Regions from separate parts of the Cupriavidus sp. 207A1 genome, predicted to be linked through region 1. Evidence: predicted binding sites of a transcription regulator. Region 1 holds the regulator's gene; each other region holds the start of a gene.
The links. Region 1 encodes sigma-54, which starts transcription at its own class of promoters, with help from an activator protein. Its sites were predicted from a motif close to TGGCANGNAANCTGCTTT; they were not measured.

Region 1 (6,658 bases):
ACAGAGAGCAGCACGCTAACGCCAATGACTTGATCGAAATGCCTGACGATTCGCTCCAGCTTCGTTTCCACGTACTCACGCAGAGGGGGCGTGATGTCCAGGTGGTGTCCACTGATCTTGAAGTTCATAGCGCTTCTCCTTCTGAAAGAGCCTCACCAGGCAGGCGGTGGGCTCGGCTACAAAGACTTGCGGAGATTCACTGCGGGGATCTTCAGGGCTTCGCGATATTTGGCAACGGTGCGGCGTGCGACAACGAAGCCTTGCTCACCCAGCAGTTCGGCGATGCGACTGTCGGAAAGGGGATTCCTCGGGTCTTCGGCTCCTATCAGTTGCTTGATCAAGGCGCGGATGGCCGTTGATGAAGCCGCGCCACCGGTTTCGGTGGACACGTGGCTGCCGAAGAAGTACTTCAGTTCGAAAGTACCCATCGGCGTGGCCATGTATTTATTGGTCGTCACCCGGGAGATGGTTGACTCGTGTAAACCCAGTGTATCGGCAATCTCCCGCAAAACCAAGGGGCGCATGGCGATTTCACCGTGGGTGAAAAAGTTCTTTTGACGCTCGACAATGGCTTGCGAGACACGCAGGATCGTGTCGAACCTTTGCTGGATGTTCTTGATCAGCCAGCGCGCCTCCTGCAGCTTTTGCTGCAGCCCCGCGGTGCCGGTCTCGCCCTTGGCGCCGCGCAGGATCTGCGCGTACATGTCGTTGATGCGCAGCCTCGGCATCACATCCGGATTGAGCTGCGCGATCCAGCCGCTGCCGCTTTTGCGCACGAATACGTCCGGCACGACGAAATCCGCCTCCGGCCGGCTGTACGCGTGGCCGGGGTAGGGGGCCAGCGAGCGGATCAGGTCGTGCGCGGCCTTCAGCGCGACTTCGTCGACCTGCAGCGCCTTCTTCAGCCGCGTGTAGTCGCGTACCGCAAGCAGTTCCAGATGATGGGTGACGATGGTCAGCGCCAGTTCGCGCTGCGGGTGGGTCAGGCGGCGCAATTGCAGCGCCAGGCATTCGGCGGCATTGCGTGCGCCGACGCCGGCCGGATCGAAGCTCTGCAGCAGCGTCAGGATGGCGTGGACTTCGTCGGGGTCGAACTCCAGCTCTTCGGGCAGCTCCGCGCAGATCTCTTCGAGCGAGGCGCTCAGGTAGCCGTCGTCGTCGAGCGATTCGATCAGGAAGATGGCGAGCCCCTTGTCGCGCGCCGAGATCTTCAGCGGTGTGAGTTGCTCCATCAGGTATTCGCGCAGCGTGGGCTCGGCATCGCGCAGCTGCATCGGCGTCTTTTCGTCCTCGTCGCCTTGCGGCCGGCGGGCGAAGTCGTCCAGGCTCCAGTCGCTGTTGCCGTAGTCGTCGCCGCTGCTGTTGTCGCCGTAGCTGTCATCGGCGGCGCCTTCGGCGCGGGCGTCGCCATTGCCCTGGGGCTCGGCGGGGGCGGGCGCGGGCGCGCTCTGTACGTTGACCGAGCCATCGGCCGCCACGCGCAGCGGGCTTTCGATCCAGTCGTTCTCCCGCTCGAGCAGCGGGTTTTCCGTCAGCGCCTGTTCGACTTCCTGCTGCAGTTCCAGCGTGGAAAGCTGCAGCAGCCGGATCGACTGTTGCAGCTGCGGGGTCAGTGCCAGGTGCTGGGAGAGGCGGAGCTGTAGCGACGGTTTCATGCGACCTATTTTATGCGCATCTTTCCGATGTTGGAACGGAAATTGCTATCGCTTATGCGCCGTGATCGCCGCTGACTCTCCCGCCGCGCAGCCATGGCTGCCCGTGCCGGGCAGCCGTCTTGTCACATGCGGAAGTTCTCGCCCAGGTAGACGCGCCGCACGGCGTCATTGGCGATGATGTCTTCGGGCTGGCCCGCGGCCAGCACCGTGCCTTCGCTGATGATGTAGGCGTGGTCGCAGATGCCGAGCGTCTCGCGCACGTTGTGGTCGGTGATCAGCACGCCGATATTGCGCGCCTTGAGGAAGCTGACGATGCGCTGGATCTCGCCCACGGCGATCGGGTCCACGCCGGCGAAGGGTTCGTCGAGCAGGATGAAGCGCGGCGACGACGCCAGCGCGCGCGCGATTTCCACGCGGCGGCGCTCGCCGCCGGACAGCGACAGCGCCGGGTTGTTGCGCAGGTGCGCGATCTGCAGGTCGTCGAGCAGGGCATCGAGGCGGCGCTCGATCTCGGCCTTGGCCAGCGGCTTGCCCTTGTCCAGCTGCAGCTCCAGCACCGCGCGGATGTTCTCCTCGACGTTGAGCTTGCGGAACACCGAGGCTTCCTGCGGCAGGTACGACAGCCCCATGCGCGCGCGCTCGTGGATCGGCAGGCCGCTGATGTGGTCGCCGTCGAGCACGATATCGCCTTCGTCCAGTGCCACCAGGCCGACGATCATGTAGAACGACGTGGTCTTGCCCGCGCCGTTGGGGCCGAGCAGCCCGACCACCTCGCCGCTCTTGACGTCGAGCGAGACGTCCTTGACCACCGTGCGCGAGCCATAGCGCTTCTTCAGGTGGCGCACGACCAGCGTGCTGCCGCCGGGCAGGACGGAGTTGGCTTCGACGACAGGCTTGTCGGCAATGGTGGCGGTATCGGTCATGGGTACGGTCAGGGTTTGTTGGCGGGCGCGGGCGCCGACTTCAGGTCCAGCGGCGAGCCGCCTGCGGTGCCGGACTTCTGGTCCTGGCGCGGCGACAGCACCGCGCGCACGCGGCCGGACGGGTTGGCCGCCGCGGCATCGCCGCTGCCGCCGCCCGCCGCGGTATAGAGTTCCTTGCGGCTGTCGTAGGTCAGCACCGCGCCGCGGATCTCGTCGACCAGCTTGGCGCCCTGCAGCCGCGCCATGCGGGCATTGCCGATCAGCTTTGAGAATTCCTGCTTGCCGTCGTACTCGATGCGGTCGCCCCAGCCGTCGATGTATTCGTCGACACCCTCGCGCTTCTGGCGGATATAGGCCTGCCTGCCCGGCTTCGAGGTGGCCACGGCGAACTGGTAGCCCTCGGGGTCGGTGCGCAGCTCGGCGGCGTCGGACTTCAGGATCATGGTGCCCTTGGTCAGCACCACGTTGCCGGTCAGCGTATAGATCTGCTTGACGTCGTCATAGCTGGCGTTGTCCGCCTCCAGCACCATCGGCTTGTCGCGGTCCGCGCGCTCGGCTAGGGCAGGCTGGGCCAGCAGGCCGAAGGCCAGGGCCAGCGCGAGCAGGGCCGGGGCGGTGCGTCGACGGGACGATGTCGTCAGGGAAGCGGTCATGTTGGCAGGGTTGCTTGAGGGCGTCTGGATGCGTGGTGGTGCGGTTTGCGCGGACTTTGGCGCGTGCGCTGCAGGGCGGTGCCGGCCGGCACCGCATGCACGGCTGCGCCGGACCGGGACTCAGGATCCTGGCGCACGGCCCGGGGACGGCCCGGTGATGATGGTGCCGCGTACATTGCCGAGCAATTGTACTTCGCGGGTGACGTTGTTGAAGATCAGTCCGTTGGCGGTCATGACCGAGGGCCCGCGCGTCAGCTTGACCGGCTTGTCGGTCTTGACGATGTCGTCATTGACCAGCAGCTGGAAATAACTCGACGCCGCGGTCAGCTGCGGATCCTTGGACGGGTCCTTGCCCTGCTGGCGCAGCACGTGGCCATTGCCGTACAGGTCGATCACCGTGCCTTCGGCGTTCATGCGGCCGATGTCGGCGCGCGCGGTCACCGGCGGGCGGTCCGGCTCGTAGGCGCGCATCGCGGGGCGCGTGACCTCGTAGGTCTGGTCGTCCTCGAAATGGACCATGCGCTCGCCGGTGAAGCGGATCTTGGTACTACCGTCGGGCGCCAGCTCGGTGGCCGAGAAGCGGTCCATGAAGTAGTCCGGCTCGTGCTTCTTGGTGGTCTGCGCGGCCTGGTCTTCCTTGGGGGAGTTGATCTGGACCAGCCAGAACGTGCTGCCCGCCACGATGGCCATCAGCAGCAGCGGCAGCAGCCGCATGACGATGCCGCTGAGGGAGGCGAGGAGTGCCTGCATGGTGTCCTTGGCGTTGTGCTGCTGGTGCCGTCGGTGGCGCGCCGGCTCAGATGACCTTGGCGCGGGTCAGGTCGTGGATATGCAGCGCGCCGGTCAGGCGCCCGTCGTCGTCCACCACCAGCAGCTGGTTGATGCGGTTGGCTTCCATCACCTGCACGGCTTCCACCGCCAGCTGGTCCTGGTTGACCACGTGCGGGTTGCGGTGCATGACCTCGCCGATCGGCACGGTCTTCCAGTCGCGCGGGGTTTCCAGCAGGCGGCGCAGGTCGCCGTCGGTGAACACGCCGATGGCGCGTCCGTCGGGATCGACCACCGCGGTCATGGCCATGCCCTTGCGCGTGATTTCCATCAGCGCCTGGGCCAGCGGCGTGCTTTCGCGCACCTCGGGCACGGCGTTGCCGGTGCGCATCACGTCGCGCACGTGGGTCAGCAGCTTGCGCCCGAGCGCCCCGCCGGGGTGCGAGCGGGCGAAGTCTTCCTCGCCGAAGCCGCGCGCATCCAGCACCGCCACCGCGAGCGCGTCGCCCAGCGCCAGCGCGGCGGTGGTGCTGGCGGTCGGCGCCAGGTTCAGCGGGCAGGCTTCCTTCTCGACCGCAGCGTCCAGATGGACGTCGGCCAGCTTGGCGAGGTTGGAGTCCGGGTTGCCGGTGACCGAGATCAGGCGCGCGCCGATGCGCTTGACGATCGGGATGATCGACAGCAGCTCGCCGGTCTCGCCGGAATTGGAGAAGGCGATCAGCACGTCGTCGCGCGTGACCATGCCGAGGTCGCCGTGGCTGGCTTCGGCCGGATGCACGAAGAACGCGGGGGTGCCGGTCGAGGCCAGCGTGGCCGCGACCTTGCGGCCGATATGGCCGGACTTGCCGATCCCGGAAACGACCACGCGCCCGGTGCATAGCAGGATCAGCTGCACGGCACGGGCAAAGTCGCCGTTCAGGCGGCCGGAAAGTGCGGAAACCGCATCGGCTTCAGTCTGGAGCGTGTCGCGGGCGAGCCTGAGTGCTCGATCCGCATCGAAATTGGCTATCATGGCGACGAAGTATACCAACGAATGCGACCGCACCTGAGCCGACCCCTGGCGCGCGTCGTGCTCGCCCGTGCTCGCCGTATTTCCGCCGGCAGGGTGCCCGTGCCGGGTCGGCCGCGCGCCTCGCCGGTCACCCTGACCGCCTGATGCATTCTCCGCTGGAACTGACCTTGGTGCTGCTGGCCGCCGCCGTGTTCGGCGTGGTCGCGTTCCGCATGCTGCAGCTGCCGCCGATGCTGGGATACCTGGCCGTCGGCATCCTGATCGGGCCGCATGCGCTGGGGCTGGCCAGCGATACCGCGCAGACCAAGTACCTGGCCGAATTCGGCGTGGTCTTCCTGATGTTCTCGATCGGGCTGGAATTCAGCCTGGCCAAGCTGCGCGCGATGAAGCGGCTGGTATTCGGCCTGGGCGGCTCGCAGGTGGTGCTGTCGATGCTGGCGGTGGTGCCGGCCAGCTGGGCCTTCAACTGGCTGTTCCCGTTGTCGTGGCAGGCCTCGGTGGCGCTGGGCGGGGCCCTGGCGATGTCGTCCACCGCGATCGTGTCCAAGATGCTGTCCGAGCGCATGGAGCTGGAAAGCGAGCACGGGCGCAACATCATCAGCATCCTGTTGTTCCAGGACCTGGCGGTGGTGCCGCTGCTGATCGTGATTCCGGCGCTGTCGCGCGACCCGGGCGACCTGGTGATGGCGCTCGGACTGGCCACGCTCAAGATCGTGGTGGCGCTGGGCACGATCTTCTTCCTGGGCCAGCGCCTGATGAGCCGCTGGTTCCATGTGGTGGCGGCGCGCCGTTCGCAGGAACTGTTCATGCTGAACCTGCTGCTGGTGACGCTGGGCATGGCGGCGTTGACCGAGCGGCTGGGCCTGTCGATGGCGCTGGGCGCCTTCATGGCGGGCATGCTGATCTCCGAGACGCCCTACCGCCACCAGGTGGAAGAAGACATCAAGCCGTTCCGCGACGTGCTGCTGGGCCTGTTCTTCGTCACCATCGGCATGCTGCTCAATATCCGCGTGGTGCTGGACCACGTATGGCTGGTGCTGGCGCTGCTGGTGGTGCCGGTGCTGTTCAAGCTGGTGCTGATCGCGGTGCTGGCGCGGGTCTTCGGCTCGCGCCAGGGGGTGGCCATCCGCACCGGGCTGGGGCTGGCGCAGGCGGGTGAGTTCGGCTTCGTGCTGCTGAACCAGATCGACGGCCTGAACCTGGTCGACCCGGTGCTGATCCAGGTGATCCTGGCGTCGATGCTGCTGTCGATGCTGGCCGCGCCCTTCCTGATCCAGTACAGCGACGCCATCGTGCTGCGCTTTGCCGCCAACGAATGGCTGATGCAGTCGCTCAACATGACCCGCATCGCCGCGCAGAGCCTGCAGACCGAGAAGCACGCCATCATCTGCGGCTTCGGCCGCAGCGGCCAGAACCTGGCGCACATGCTGGAGCGCGAGGGTATCAACTACGTGGCGCTTGACCTGGACCCCGACCGGGTGCGCGAGGCCGCCGCCGCGGGCGATACCGTGGTCTACGGCGACGCCGGCCGGCGCGAGGCGCTGATCGCGGCGGGCCTGCACCGCGCCGCGGCGCTGATCGTGACCTATGCCAACACGCCGTCGGCGCTGAAGGTGCTGCACCATGTGCAGGAGCTGGCGCCGGCGC
Region 2 (6,658 bases), on a different contig from region 1:
TCCAGCAGGGCCACCGCGGCCAGCCACATCGGGAAACGCAAGCGGCCGCGCGAGGCCAGCCACACTGACGCGACCAGTGCCAGGCCGTGTACGGTGGCCTGGTGGTTGGGCTGGTTCAGGTTGCCCCAGAGGCGGCGGTTGGTGTCGTAGAAGTAGGTGGAGACGAGGCCGAAGGAGCGGGGTTCGAGGTGGAAGAGCTGGACCCATTGGGTGACGGTCCCGAGCAGGCCGGCGATCAACGCCGCAATGGCAAGGGCGTCCGCAGAATCCGACGTGCTGCCTTGGGTGCGGCGGTACCACCATGCAGCAGATGCCACAGTGGCGCCGAGCAGCAACGTGAGGACAGTCATCAGGCGGCTGCCGGAAACGTCGGCGTGGCCATGGATCGCAAAGATCAGGCTGACGACAACAAGCCAGAGAAATAGCAGCGAGATGAGCGGCAGCGATGCGAAAGCAACGTCAGTCGAGGTCCCCAGCCGGCGAATCGCTTGAACCACGACGGCAGCAACCGCGACCATGCCGCACAGCGCGGCCGCCCATTCGCCATAGAACGTGGCAAGCGGCAGCGTGTGCCGGGAGACCAGCAGCGGGATGACGATTGCTGCGACGAGAACAGCCGACGAGAAGTTTGGCCGGGAAGGCGGCATTGCGGCGCCTGGGTTGGGAAAAGGCGCATGATAGCTTGGGCGCCAGGCAAAGAAAAAGCGCCCGAAGGCGCTTTTTCATTCGTTCGCAGAACGATTAGGTACGGCAGCTAACCGGTGAGACGTTACCCGGGAGAGTCGCAGCTGCTGCGGGCGCCGGGCCAGGAGCGGGCAGAGTAGAGGCCGCCTTTGCCGCCGAAAAGCACTCCCAATCCACAGAGCCACCAGCCGGCGGAGTACCGGCTACAAGCGCAGCGCCGCCGGAAGACGGCACCAGTACGAGTGTACCGTTGCCCGCACGGGCAGCATAAGTAATGGTAACTTGACCGTTCGCCGCAATTGCAATGCCCGTAACGTTTTGCGTGGCGGCAGGAGCAGCCCAACCGTTTGCAAGTGCGACACCGTTCGCGGCATTCTCGGTAACAGAAGTCTTTGCTGAATCAGCCAGCGTCAAACCTTCGGTAACGCGAGCGCGAATCACGTAGTCTTGGTAAGCGGGAATCGCAATCGCCGCCAGGATACCAATGATCGCCACCACGATCATCAGTTCGATCAGCGTAAAGCCCTTCTGGACGCGGCGGCCCAGCTTCTTCAGTTGTTGTACCCGTTGCATGATTTGACCCCTCGAAGAGATTTTGGTTAAGCGTTGCACGTCTTCGGTTCGTGACGCGGGGACGATTGAGCAGCAAGTGTGCCAGGCACATCCCCCATCGGTAGGGGGTGAAAAACGACAAATTTCGTCACCCGTCGGGGTGATGCTTGCCGGTTGCGCCAAAAATTGTCACCCTGGACCGCTACCACACGCAAGCGCGACAAAAAGTGCGATCACTCACATGAGTTAGTGGGCATGGGCACCGACACACCTGGCGCAGCCCCCAATGAAAAAGGGCGGCCCGCTGGCCGCCCCTTCGCGCATGCGCTGGTTGCCGTTAAGCCGTCTGTGCCGACCGGCGGCTCAGCAGCTTGCCGATGATCACGACCAGGATCGCGCCGGCGGCGCCGAAGACCAGGTGGGCGTGCGGCACGTGGATTTCGAACCAGGCGGCGTCGACCGGGTCGCTGACCAGCATTTCGCCGGCGAGATAGCCGAGCAGCGCGGCGCCCAGCACGATGATGACGGGGAAGCGCTCCATCACCTTGAGCAGGATGGTGCTGCCGAACACGATCAGGGGGATCGACAGCCCCAGGCCGACGATCAGCAGCAGCAGCTGGCTGCCTTCCGGGCCCTTTTGCGCGGCGGCGGCCACGGCGACCACGTTGTCCAGCGACATCACCAGGTCGGCGATCAGGATGGTGCGGATCGCGGCCCAGATATTGTCCTTGGCGTCATGGCCGTCTTCGTCGTCCTCGCCGGTCAGCAACTGCACGCCGATATAGACCAGCAGCACGGCGCCGATGATCTTCAGGTACGGCAGGCTCAGCAGCTTGACCGCGGCCACGGTCAGCACCACGCGCATGATGATGGCGGCGGCGCTGCCCCAGAAGATGGCCTTCTTCTGCTGGGCCGGCGGCAGGTTGCGCGAGGCGAGTGCGATCACCACCGCGTTGTCGCCGGACAGGACGATATTGGTCAGGATGATCGATCCCAACGCAATCCAGAAAGTGGTGGAAGACAGCAGTTCCACGGGGAGGCTCCTCGAGTTCTATGTGATGGCGCGCCTCGTCATCTGACGGGATTTCGGATGTCTGAAGGCGCAGACATGACTGTTTACCCGACCAACCTTTCGATTAGATTTCAATCTTGTAATGTTCGGGGTCATCAAGGCCCCTGAATCACTTCCGCGGAAAAGACAATGCCCCCGCCGAAGCGGGGGCATTGAGGGAACGGTCGATCCCGCTGTCGCGGGAAAGTCGGCCAGGGCTTACAGCATTGCCTTCAGCAGGCGGCCCATTTCGGACGGGTTCTTGGTCACCTTGATACCGCAGGCTTCCATGATTTCCAGCTTGGCCTGGGCGGTGTCGGCACCGCCCGAGATCAGCGCGCCGGCGTGGCCCATGCGCTTGCCCGGAGGCGCGGTCACGCCAGCGATGAAGCCGACCACCGGCTTCTTCATGTTGTCCTTGATCCAGTTGGCCGCATTGGCTTCGTCCGGACCGCCGATCTCACCGATCATGACCACGGCGTCCGTTTCCGGATCGTCGTTGAACATCTGCATCACGTCGATGTGCTTCAGGCCGTTGATGGGGTCGCCACCGATGCCGACAGCCGACGACTGGCCCAGGCCCAGCGCGGTCAGCTGGCCCACGGCTTCGTACGTCAGGGTGCCCGAGCGCGACACCACGCCGATGCGACCCTTCTTGTGGATGTGGCCCGGCATGATGCCGATCTTGATTTCGTCCGGCGTGATCAGGCCCGGGCAGTTCGGTCCCAGCAGCAGGGTCTTCTTGTTCTCGCGGCGCATGCGGTCCTTTACTTCCATCATGTCGCGCACGGGGATACCTTCGGTGATGCAGACCACCAGGTCCAGGTCGGCGTCAACGGCTTCCCAGATCGCGGCAGCGGCGCCTGCGGGCGGCACGTAGATGACCGACACGGTGGCGCCGGTCTGGGCCTTGGCGTCCTTGACGCTGGCGTAGATGGGAATGCCTTCGAAGTCTTCGCCGGCCTTCTTCGGGTTCACGCCGGCGACGAACGCGTTCTTGCCGTTGGCGTAGTCACGGCAGCCACGGGTGTGGAACTGGCCGGTCTTGCCGGTGATGCCCTGGGTGATGACCTTGGTGTCTTTGTTGATCAGAATCGACATGCTTTCGTCCTTTGCTTGACTCGGGCAGCGCGGGCAAAGGCCACGCGCGCTGCCGAAGTTCGCTTGTATTGGGTAACGGCGCCTCGGCTTACTTGCCGGCGGCGGCAGCCACGACCTTCTGGGCGGCTTCTTCCATCGTGTCGGCCGAGATGATCGGCAGGCCCGAGTCAGCCAGCATCTTGCGGCCCAGCTCTTCGTTGGTGCCCTTCATGCGCACGACCAGCGGCACGTTCAGCGACACTGCCTTCGAGGCCGAGATCACGCCTTCGGCGATCACGTCGCAACGCATGATGCCGCCGAAGATGTTGACCAGGATGGCCTGCACGTTCTTGTTGCTCAGCATCAGCTTGAAAGCTTCGGTCACCTTCTCGGTGGTGGCACCGCCGCCCACGTCGAGGAAGTTGGCCGGCTCGCCGCCGAACAGCTTGATGGTGTCCATGGTTGCCATGGCCAGGCCGGCGCCGTTCACCAGGCAGCCGATGTTGCCGTCCAGCGAGATATAGGCCAGGTCGAACTTCGAGGCTTCGATTTCGTTGGCGTCTTCTTCATCCAGGTCGCGGTAGGCGACGATTTCCGGATGGCGGAACAGCGCGTTCGAGTCGAAGTTGAACTTGGCGTCGAGCGCGATCACCTTGCCGTCGCCGGTCAGGATCAGCGGGTTGATTTCGGCCAGCGAAGCGTCGGTTTCGTAGAACGCCTTGTACAGGCCTTGCAGGGCCTGGCGGGCTTGCGCCACGCTCGCGTCGGGCACGCCGATCTTGCGGGCGATGTCGTCGGCGTCAGCGTCGGTCAGGCCGGTCGACGGCTCGACGATCAGGGTGTGGATCTTTTCCGGGCTGTGGGCAGCGACTTCCTCGATGTCCATGCCGCCTTCGCTCGACGCCATCAGGGCGATCTTCTGCGACACGCGGTCCACCACCAGCGAAACGTACAGTTCCTTCTTGATGTCGGCGCCTTCTTCGATCAGCAGGCGGTTGACCTTCTTGCCTTCCGGACCGGTCTGGTGCGTGACCAGCTGCATGCCCAGGATGTTGGACGCGTAGGTCTTGACCTCGTCCATGCTCTTGGCAACCTTGACGCCGCCGCCCTTGCCGCGGCCACCCGCGTGGATCTGCGCCTTGACAACCCACACCGGGCCGCCGAGTTGTTCTGCGGCCTTCAGGGCCTCGTCAACCGAGAACGCGGGGATGCCGCGCGGAACCGGCACATTGTATTTGCGCAGGATTTCCTTGCCTTGATACTCATGGATATTCATGCGTGTTTCCTTTCGGGTAGGCGTAAAAGGTAGAAGGGAAGAATCTGAAAGAAGACGAACTCTCTCGTCGGGCTGGCCGATCCTGAGAATCAGCCGGAGGTGCCGGTCGGCCGGTCGGCCGGGACAGCGTCGTTGCCGTCGATTGCGTGACCACCGCGGTCGCCATTGGCCGCGGGCTGCTGCACCTGAGGCGCGGATGCGACGGCAGGCGCGGCCTCGGCCCTTGCCTTGGGCGTCGGCTGGTGACCATACCAGCGCGGGTAAAACTGACGAACCACCTCGCCGTCGAAACGCAGGGCGTGGCAGCCGTTCAACTGATAGGGCGGCTCCGGATTCGGATCGTCCTCGCCGTTGTCGCGGATACTGATGACCTCGCCGGCAAAGGCCTGGATCGCGGTGCTCGGCAGCACCCCGGCGGCTTCGGTCAGGTGCGAGCAGCCGTGCATGCCGCCCAGGCGCTCGCGCACCGCCTTGCGAAAGCCCTTGCGCAGGTTCAGCCCGATCAGCTTGCGGTAAGCCGGGCCGATCGTGTCGCAGTGGGATGGGTACGGCACCCAGTCCGAGCAGGCCTCGGCATCCAGCACCGTCATTTCCTCGTCGATCGTGATGCGCAGCCACAGGTCGTGCAGCGGCTGGCCTTGCGGGCGGATACGGTCGCCGGCCAGTTCGATGTCGCGGGGCTTGGTGTCGGTCAGGCGCACCTCGATGTCCCACAGGCCGTCCTCTCTCTGGTACGCCTCGGCCGCAATGGCACGGCGGTGACGCAGGGAGCGGTTGACGGGCTGGGACAGAGGCATGGCCAGGCTAGGGATACGGAAGATACGGAAGCTACGGAGAATCCGGGGGGCTGGGGCACCGTGGTGCCGCGGCGCCGACGCGGCACCGAATAACCCGGGGAGTTTAACATGGCATGCCGCGTTGGCCGGGAACATCCTTGTGCGGCGACTGTCGCGCCCGGATTGTCGGCCGACCATGGCGCCGCGGCAGGGCGGGCGGCCTTGCCGCAATGCACCAGCAGGCACCGGCTCGCGGCCCCGACAAGAACCGCGGGCCGGCATGGCGCGATGACGCAACGCAGCGAAATACACATGACGGCAGCGCAGGTACTTCCCGAGGCTGCCTCGTCACTCGGCTCAGTCCACGTCGCCGTAGTCCTCGTCCGCGCCCTGGATGATCTTGCCGACCACCGCGCGCGAAAAGCCGCGTGCCACCATGAAGCGGATCTGCTTGGCCCGCGCCTCGGGCGTGTCGGGCGGCGTACCGAAGCGCTTGCGCCAGACCTCGCGCGCGCGCTCGACCTCGGTGGCGCGCAGGCGCTCCTGCAATTCGCCCAGCTGCTCGCTGCCGAGCTTGTGGGTCTTGGCTTCCTGCATCACGCGCGCGGTACCGTAGCGGGCGCCGCGGCGATGCACCAGGCTGTCGGCAAAGCGCTGGTTCGACAGCCAGTTCTCGCGCTCCAGCGCGTCCAGCAGTTGTTCCAGCTGCTCGGGCGACTCGGCATGCGGCGCCAGCTTGCGCGCGAGCTCGGCGCGGCTGTGCTCGCGGCGCGACAGGTAGCCGACGGCGCGCGCCTTCAGCGACAGCGGGGGACGGGTTGCCATGGGTGACCGGGATCAGCGGTTAACAGAAAGAACGGGCGCCGCGGGCCAAGCAAAAAGGCCGGGGCATCGGCGATGCCCCGGCCTTCCGGATGGCGCAGCGGCCGCCGGCGCGGTCAGTCTTCGACCGTTGCCGCGGCGGCTGCAGCGGTGGGGTTCATGGCCACCACGCCCAGTGCCGCGCGCACCTTGTTTTCGATTTCGGCGGCAATGTCGGGGTTCTCGCGCAGGTATTCGCGGGCGTTGTCCTTGCCCTGGCCGATCTTGTCGCCGTTGTAGCTGTACCAGGCGCCGGACTTCTCGACGATCTTGGCATCCACGCCCAGGTCGATGATCTCACCCTGGCGCGAGATGCCCTGGCCGTAGAGGATGTCGAAGAAGGCCTCGCGGAACGGCGGCGATACCTTGTTCTTGACC
Region 3 (6,658 bases), on a different contig from region 1:
TTGTACCCTCCACCCCGGCGCGCATGAAAGTCGCGCCCCGCCAGCGTCGTAGCGATGCCGCCATGCAATGCCCATGAACACCAGGGCCTGTCACCACTATTCACCAATCCTGCCAGGTTTGCCAGCTTTGCCGAACCCGACTCCGGCGATGCGATCTGGCAGGGCGGTTTTTCTGCGCCAACCGGACGCATGCCAACGTCGCCGCCTGGGCGGCTGCATTGGTTATGTTGTGCAACAATTGCGTCTTTCCACGGGGCTGCCCGTGCCGCACGGCCGCGCACGGCAGCGCCATCGCCCTCGGATACTGTCCTCCATGCCTCCTTCCCAAAGCGCCGCGCCGACGCCGCGTTTCCCTGCCTGGCTGCTGATCTGCGGCTCGCTGATGGCGATCGCGCCGCTGTCGATCGACATGTACCTGCCGAGTTTCCCGACACTGGCGGGCGACCTGGGCGTCGACATCGGGCAGGTCCAGCTGACGCTCGGCACCTTCCTGGTCGGGCTGGCGCTCGGACAGGCCTTCTATGGTCCCTTCAGCGACCGCTTCGGGCGCAAGCCGCCGCTCTATGTCGGGCTATGTCTTTACATCATCGCCGCGGTGGGCTGCGCGCTGGCGCGCAACGTGGAAGCGCTGATGCTATGGCGCTTCCTGCAGGCGCTTGGGGGCTGCGCCGGCATGGTCATGGCCCGTGCGGTGATCCGCGACCGGCTCGAGGCGCATGAATCGGCGCGGGCGTTTTCCTCGCTGATGCTGGTGATGGGGGTGGCGCCGATCCTGGCGCCAATCGTCGGCGGCGCGGTGCTGACCGTATCGGGCTGGCGCGCCATCTTCTGGGTGCTGGCGGGGGCCGGCCTGCTGATCCTGCTGCTGGTCCACCTGCGCATGGAGGAATCGCTGGACCGCGGCCATGTAGCGCCGCTGCGGCTCGGCACCGTCTCCCGCAGCTACGCGGAACTGCTGCGCGATCGGGAATTCCTGGGTTATTCGCTGTCGGCCGGCTTCGGCTCGGCGGGCATGTTTGCGTATATCTCGGGCTCGCCCTTCGTGCTGATCGAACTGCACGGCATCGCGCCATCGCACTACGGCTTTGTGTTCGGCGCCAATGCGCTCGGGCTGATCACGATGTCGCAGCTCAATGCCCGGCTGGTGCGCGGGCGTTCGCTCGACCAGGTGCTGGGGGCCACGCTGCTGGCGGCGCTGGCTGCGGGGCTGGTGCTGGCGCTGGCCGCGCTGGCGGGGATGGCGGTGCTGCCGGTGCTGCTGGGCGGGTTCTTCGTGTTTATCGGTGCGCTGGGCTGCGTCTCGCCCAACGCTTCGGCGCTGGCGCTGGCGCACCAGGGGCACCGCGCCGGCACGGCTTCGGCGCTGATGGGCACGCTGCAGTTTTCGCTCGGCACGCTCGGCGGCGCCGCGGTCAGCGTGTGGCGCGACGGCAGCGCGCTGCCGCTGGGCGTGGTGATGGCGGCCTGCGGCGCCGGTGCGGTGCTGATGCGCCATTACGGGCGCTCGGGCGCACGCGCGCGCCCGGGCACCCGCTGAATCCGCGGCCGTGTCGGTTCAGGCCGCTTGCTGTGCCGCGGCTTGCTCCGCGGCGGCGTGCGGCACCCCGGCCTGTTGCACCACCACCATGTGCGCCGGCATCGGCGCGGCGTAGCCGGCCTGGCCGAAGCATTCGCGGATGACGCGGTTGGTGTCGAAATAGACTTGCCAGTAATGGTCGTTATGGCAATAGGGCCGCACCGCCAGCACCGGGCCGACCAGCGTGAACTCGAGAATTTCGACGTCGACCGGCGGTTCGGCCAGCACGTTGGGGATCTCGGCGATGCGGGTCTTCAGCAGCGCCACCGCCTCGGCCACGTCGGTGCTGCCTGCCAGCTGCGCTTTCAGCTCCACGCGCCGGAACGCATTGGCGGTGAAGTTCTGGATGGTGTCGCTGAAGATCTTGTTGTTGCCGATCACGGTCTGGACATTGTCCGGCGTGTCCAGCGTGGTGGCGAACAGGCCGATTTCGCGCACGGTTCCGGTCACGCCGCCAATGGTGACGAAGTCGCCCACCTTGAACGGCCTCAGTACCACCAGGAAGGCGCCGGCGGCGAAGTTTGCCATCAGCCCCGACCAGGCCATGCCGATGGCCACGCCGGCGGCCGCGATCAGCGCGGCAAAGGTGGTGGTCTGGATGCCGAAGTAGCCGAGGATGCCGATCACCAGCACCACGTTCAGCGTCACGGTGACGATGGAACCGACATAGCGCAGCAGCGTCGGATCGACCTTCTGCTTGCCGAGCGCGTTCTGCACCAGGCGCACGACAAAGTGGATCAGCCAGCGGCCAATGACCCAGAAGGCGAGGGCCGCCAGGATCTTGACGCCGAATTCGGTGGCGTAGGAGACCACCAGGGTCTTGAGGTTGTCGAAGGTAGAGGCGTCCATCGGCGTATTCCTTTGGTGTTGGTGTAACCGGCCAGCCGCCGGCCCAACATCCCCCAAACCAGCCGGCTGCGGCGTGCGAGCCCCTGCGCGTTGCGCGCAATTCCCGGGCACGGCAATTATTGAGAGGCCGTGCGCGGAAGTGCAAGCAAATAATTGTTAAGACAAGGCGCGTTGCGCGGCTCGTCTGTTTATATCGGAAAGGCGCTGGCGGGTATTACCAGTTGGTTTCGCGCTCGGGGGTGGCGGAAATCCGGTGCAGCGTCAGGTCGGCGCCGTTGAACTCGCCCTCGGCGTCGAGACGGATGCCCACCAGCCGCTTCAGCGTGCCATAGACCAGCGTGCCGCCGGCCAGCGCCACCACGATGCCAAGCAAGGTGCCGAGCAACTGCGCGCCGAGCGCCACCCCGCCAAGGCCGCCCAGCGCCTTCGCGCCGAAGATGCCCGCGGCGATGCCGCCCCAGGCGCCGCACAGCCCGTGCAGCGGCCACACGCCCAGCACATCGTCGATATGCCATCTGTTTTGCGCCAGCGTGAACATATAGACGAACAGCGCGCCTGCCACGGCACCGGTGACCAGCGCGCCCAGCGGATGCATCAGGTCCGAGCCCGCGCAGACCGCCACCAGGCCGGCCAGCGGCCCGTTGTAGACGAAGCCCGGATCGTTGCGTCCGGCCAGCCAGGCGGCCAGCGTGCCACCGGCCATGGCCATCAGCGAGTTGATCGCAACCAGGCCGCTGACCTTGTCGACAGTCTGCGCGCTCATCACGTTGAAGCCGAACCAGCCCACCGCAAGAATCCAGGCGCCCAGCGCCAGGAACGGGATGTTCGAGGGCGGATGTGCGCTGATGCGGCCATCCTTCTGGTAGCGGCCGCGACGCGCGCCAAGCAGCAGCACCGCCGGCAGCGCAATCCAGCCGCCCAGCGCATGCACCACCACCGAACCGGCAAAGTCGTGGAAGGGCGCGCCGGCCACGCGCGCGATCCAGTCCTGCACGCCGTAGCGCTGGTTCCACACCATGCCCTCGAAAAACGGGTAGACAAAACCCACCAGTACGAAAGTGGCGACCAGCTGCGGATTGAAACGCGAGCGTTCGGCAATGCCGCCGGAGATAATCGCCGGAATCGCGGCGGCAAAGGTCGCCAGGAAAAAGAACTTGACCAGTTCGTAGCCATTTTTCTGGGCCAGGGTTTCGGCGCCGGAAAAGAACTGCACCCCGTAGGCAATGGTGTAGCCGATAAAGAAATAGGCGATGGTGGAAACCGCGAAATCCACCAGGATCTTCACCAGCGCATTGACCTGGTTTTTCTTGCGTACCGTGCCCAGTTCGAGGAACGCAAAGCCGGCGTGCATGGCCAGCACCATGATGGCGCCAAGCAGGATGAAGAGCGCGTCGGTGCCGGTCTTCCAGTTGTCCATAGTGACCTCATGCTCAAAATGGGCGCACCAGTACGCAAAAAGCGTTCCAGAGATGGCTGCATCCTGGTGCCGCTTGCACCGTGCAGGGTAAGAAACCGCACCGGCATGCCGCACGCGGTCCATCCCGTGGGCAAGGCGGCGCCGGCCTGTTGCCAGTGGCTGGACCGGGCTGCGCCAGAATGGAGCGGCCAAGGGGGCAACGCGCGACCCGTTGTGGTGCGTCGCCCCATTTGGGGGAATCTGTCCTATGCTGGGTAGTTTTGGGGGTGCAATTCCAGGCGGCCGCCCGGGCCCGGCAAAAACCGGTGCCGGGCAAGCGCGAACAGCAGTGGAAATTGCCCGCTAACCGGCCTCAAGCAAGGATTTGCGGGTTTTTTTGTCGCATTGGTGCCACTGGGGATTGCTCAACGCGCGAAGGGCAGATTAGACTGCGCCGATCGATGGCCTGCCGCGAGGCATGCACATCGGTGACGACGACCAACAAGGGAAATCAGCCATGAATAAAGGTGAACTGGTATCGGCCATCGCCGCGGAAGCAGAATTGAGCAATGCCGCCGCCGAGCGTGCGCTCAACGCAGCGCTGGACAGTATCAAGAAGGCAGTGGCAAAGGGCGATTCTGTAACGCTGGTGGGTTTTGGCAGCTTCAGCGCCGGCAAGCGCGCTGCCCGTACCGGCCGCAATCCGCGCACCGGCGAAACCATCAAGATTCCGGCCGCCAAGACGGTCAAGTTCTCGGCAGGCCAGGGTTTCAAGGACGCCGTGAACAAGAAAAAGTAAGCAGTTTGCGTCCATAGCGAAAGAAGCGGCCTGGCAGGCCGCTTTTTTTGTGCGCCGGGCCTGGCGGGGCAGCGGCCGGCACTCGGCACCATGCCGCGGGCAACGGCGCGGCGATCCGGGTTAAACTGCCGGCGCCCGCAGCCGGCAATCCCGCCCCCGCAATCTTCGTAACCCGCATCATGAATGACCTGTCCCACCAGCTTTCCATGACCGTGCTGATGACGCCGGACATGGCCAACTTCTCCGGCAACGTCCACGGCGGCACCATCCTCAAGTACCTGGACATGGTGGCGTATGCCTGCGCCAGCCGCTACGCCGGCCGCTACGTGGTCACGCTGTCGGTGGACCAGGTGGTGTTCCGCCAGCCCATCCACGTGGGCGAGCTGGTGACCTTCCTGGCATCGGTCAACTACACCGGCCGCAGCTCGATGGAGATCGGCATCAAGGTGGTGACCGAGAACATCCGCAGCAAGCTGGTGCGCCATACCAACAGCTGCTATTTCACCATGGTGGCAGTGGACGACAACGGCACCCCCGCCGAGGTGCCGCCGCTGGAGCCGCGCGACGAGGTCGAGCGCCAGCGCTTTGCCGCCGCGCAGCAGCGTCGCGCGCTGCGCCAGGAAATGGAAAAGCGCCACGGCGACATCAAGTCGTCGGTGAACTGAGTGCCGATGCGCGATACAGCCATGAAGTCCCAACATCCACTCGTTCGCCTCCTGCTTGTCGCCGCCTGCGCCAGCGCCGCCACGGGGGCCAGTGCCGAGGAGATCGGCAGCGTCAGCACCAATTTCCGCATGACCGGCTCCGACAAGGTCGTGATCGAAGCCTATGACGACCCGCAGGTGGACGGCGTCACCTGCTACGTGTCGCGCGCCCGCACCGGCGGCATCAAGGGCCAGCTCGGCATGGCCGAAGACCCGCCCGAGGCCTCGATCGCCTGCCGGCAGGTGGGGCCGATCGGCTTCAAGGCGCCGATCAAGCAGCAGGACAATGTGTTCTCCGAGCGCATGTCGATCCTGTTCAAGGCGCTGCACGTGGTGCGCGCGGTCGACCGCAAGCGCAATACGCTGGTCTACCTGACGTATTCGGACCGCATCGTCAGCGGCAGCCCGCAGAACAGCGTGACCGCCGTGCCGGTTCCGGCCGGCACGGTGATTCCGGTGAAATAAGCGCACCGGCGCTGGCCCGTCATCAACGGGCCAGCGCCGCGGTCTCCGCCTGGCAATCGCGCGATGGCCGCGCACCCGCGGCGCGTGCGGCAGCCACCTCACTGCGTGCCCGTTCGAGGTCGGCACGGAAGGTGGGATCGGCATGCAGCCGTGCCACCGTGGCCGCCGCCATGGTGCGGCCAGCGTTGACATCGCTCTGCCAGTGCACGTTGCAGACCACGCGGCTTTGCCCGAAGGCCTGGCCGCGCGCCAGCAGCTCATTGGCGCGCGCCGGCTCGATCTCGGTCAGGATCAGCGCCCAGGCCCAGCCGATGGCGCTGTGGCCGGACGGGTAGGAACCATCCTTCTCCAGCTTGGCGGCTTCGGCCTGCGTGCACATCGGGGTCTTGGTGGCCACGAACGGGCGGGTGCGCTTGTAATGATCCTTGGCCTTGTACGTGGACAGGCCGGCATCGACCAGGCTGCGGCGCAGCAGCATGTTCAGGTAAGGCGTGTCCTTCTCGCCGACGGGCACGCCCAGCGCGCATGAAAAGGTGCTGGCGGCCTGCGGGAACGTCAGCACGGCATCGTCGGACGCCAGTTGCCAGCGTGGCGAACCGCGCAGCGGACCGGCCTGGCGCGCGGCGTCCTCGTCCAGCGCCAGCGCGGCCGAACCCTGCGCCGGCGGCGCGGGCAGCAGCTTCAGGCTGTCGGGACGCGCATCGGCGGCGAGGTAGCCGGCCGGAACGCCGGGCCGCAGCTCCGGCACGGCGGCCAGGTTGGTGCCACCGGCGGCGCAGCCGGCCAGCAGCGCGGCGAGCGCTGCCGCGCCCAGCATCCGCATGGGGTGGAAGAGGGAGGAATCCGGCTTGGCTTGGTCCGTCAATTTG

Region 2: a site for sigma-54 is predicted at 1,324-1,341, ahead of AC3FMM_RS04665 (pilin). Genes of this name have one in related genera too.
Region 3: a site for sigma-54 is predicted at 3,874-3,891, ahead of AC3FMM_RS28535 (ammonium transporter). Genes of this name have one in related genera too.

What each region holds. Positions count from the first base shown of each region.
Region 1 is NZ_JBYOJO010000018.1:129,765-136,422, forward strand. Features, by position in the region: gene hpf (ribosome hibernation-promoting factor, HPF/YfiA family) at 1-128, opposite strand, end outside; gene AC3FMM_RS27145 (RNA polymerase factor sigma-54) at 177-1,655, opposite strand; gene lptB (LPS export ABC transporter ATP-binding protein) at 1,778-2,578, opposite strand; gene lptA (lipopolysaccharide transport periplasmic protein LptA) at 2,587-3,231, opposite strand; gene lptC (LPS export ABC transporter periplasmic protein LptC) at 3,352-3,981, opposite strand; gene AC3FMM_RS27165 (KpsF/GutQ family sugar-phosphate isomerase) at 4,028-5,011, opposite strand; gene AC3FMM_RS27170 (monovalent cation:proton antiporter family protein) at 5,155-6,658, shown strand, end outside.
Region 2 is NZ_JBYOJO010000002.1:413,406-420,063, forward strand. Features, by position in the region: gene AC3FMM_RS04660 (PglL family O-oligosaccharyltransferase) at 1-647, opposite strand, end outside; gene AC3FMM_RS04665 (pilin) at 742-1,257, opposite strand; gene AC3FMM_RS04670 (TerC family protein) at 1,574-2,269, opposite strand; gene sucD (succinate--CoA ligase subunit alpha) at 2,507-3,388, opposite strand; gene sucC (ADP-forming succinate--CoA ligase subunit beta) at 3,477-4,643, opposite strand; gene AC3FMM_RS04685 (DUF2889 domain-containing protein) at 4,733-5,440, opposite strand; gene recX (recombination regulator RecX) at 5,777-6,244, opposite strand; gene recA (recombinase RecA) at 6,358-6,658, opposite strand, start outside.
Region 3 is NZ_JBYOJO010000021.1:32,258-38,915, forward strand. Features, by position in the region: gene AC3FMM_RS28525 (Bcr/CflA family multidrug efflux MFS transporter) at 314-1,537, shown strand; gene AC3FMM_RS28530 (mechanosensitive ion channel family protein) at 1,556-2,425, opposite strand; gene AC3FMM_RS28535 (ammonium transporter) at 2,640-3,842, opposite strand; gene AC3FMM_RS28540 (HU family DNA-binding protein) at 4,339-4,620, shown strand; gene AC3FMM_RS28545 (acyl-CoA thioesterase) at 4,800-5,285, shown strand; gene AC3FMM_RS28550 (CreA family protein) at 5,307-5,789, shown strand; gene AC3FMM_RS28555 (acid phosphatase) at 5,812-6,654, opposite strand.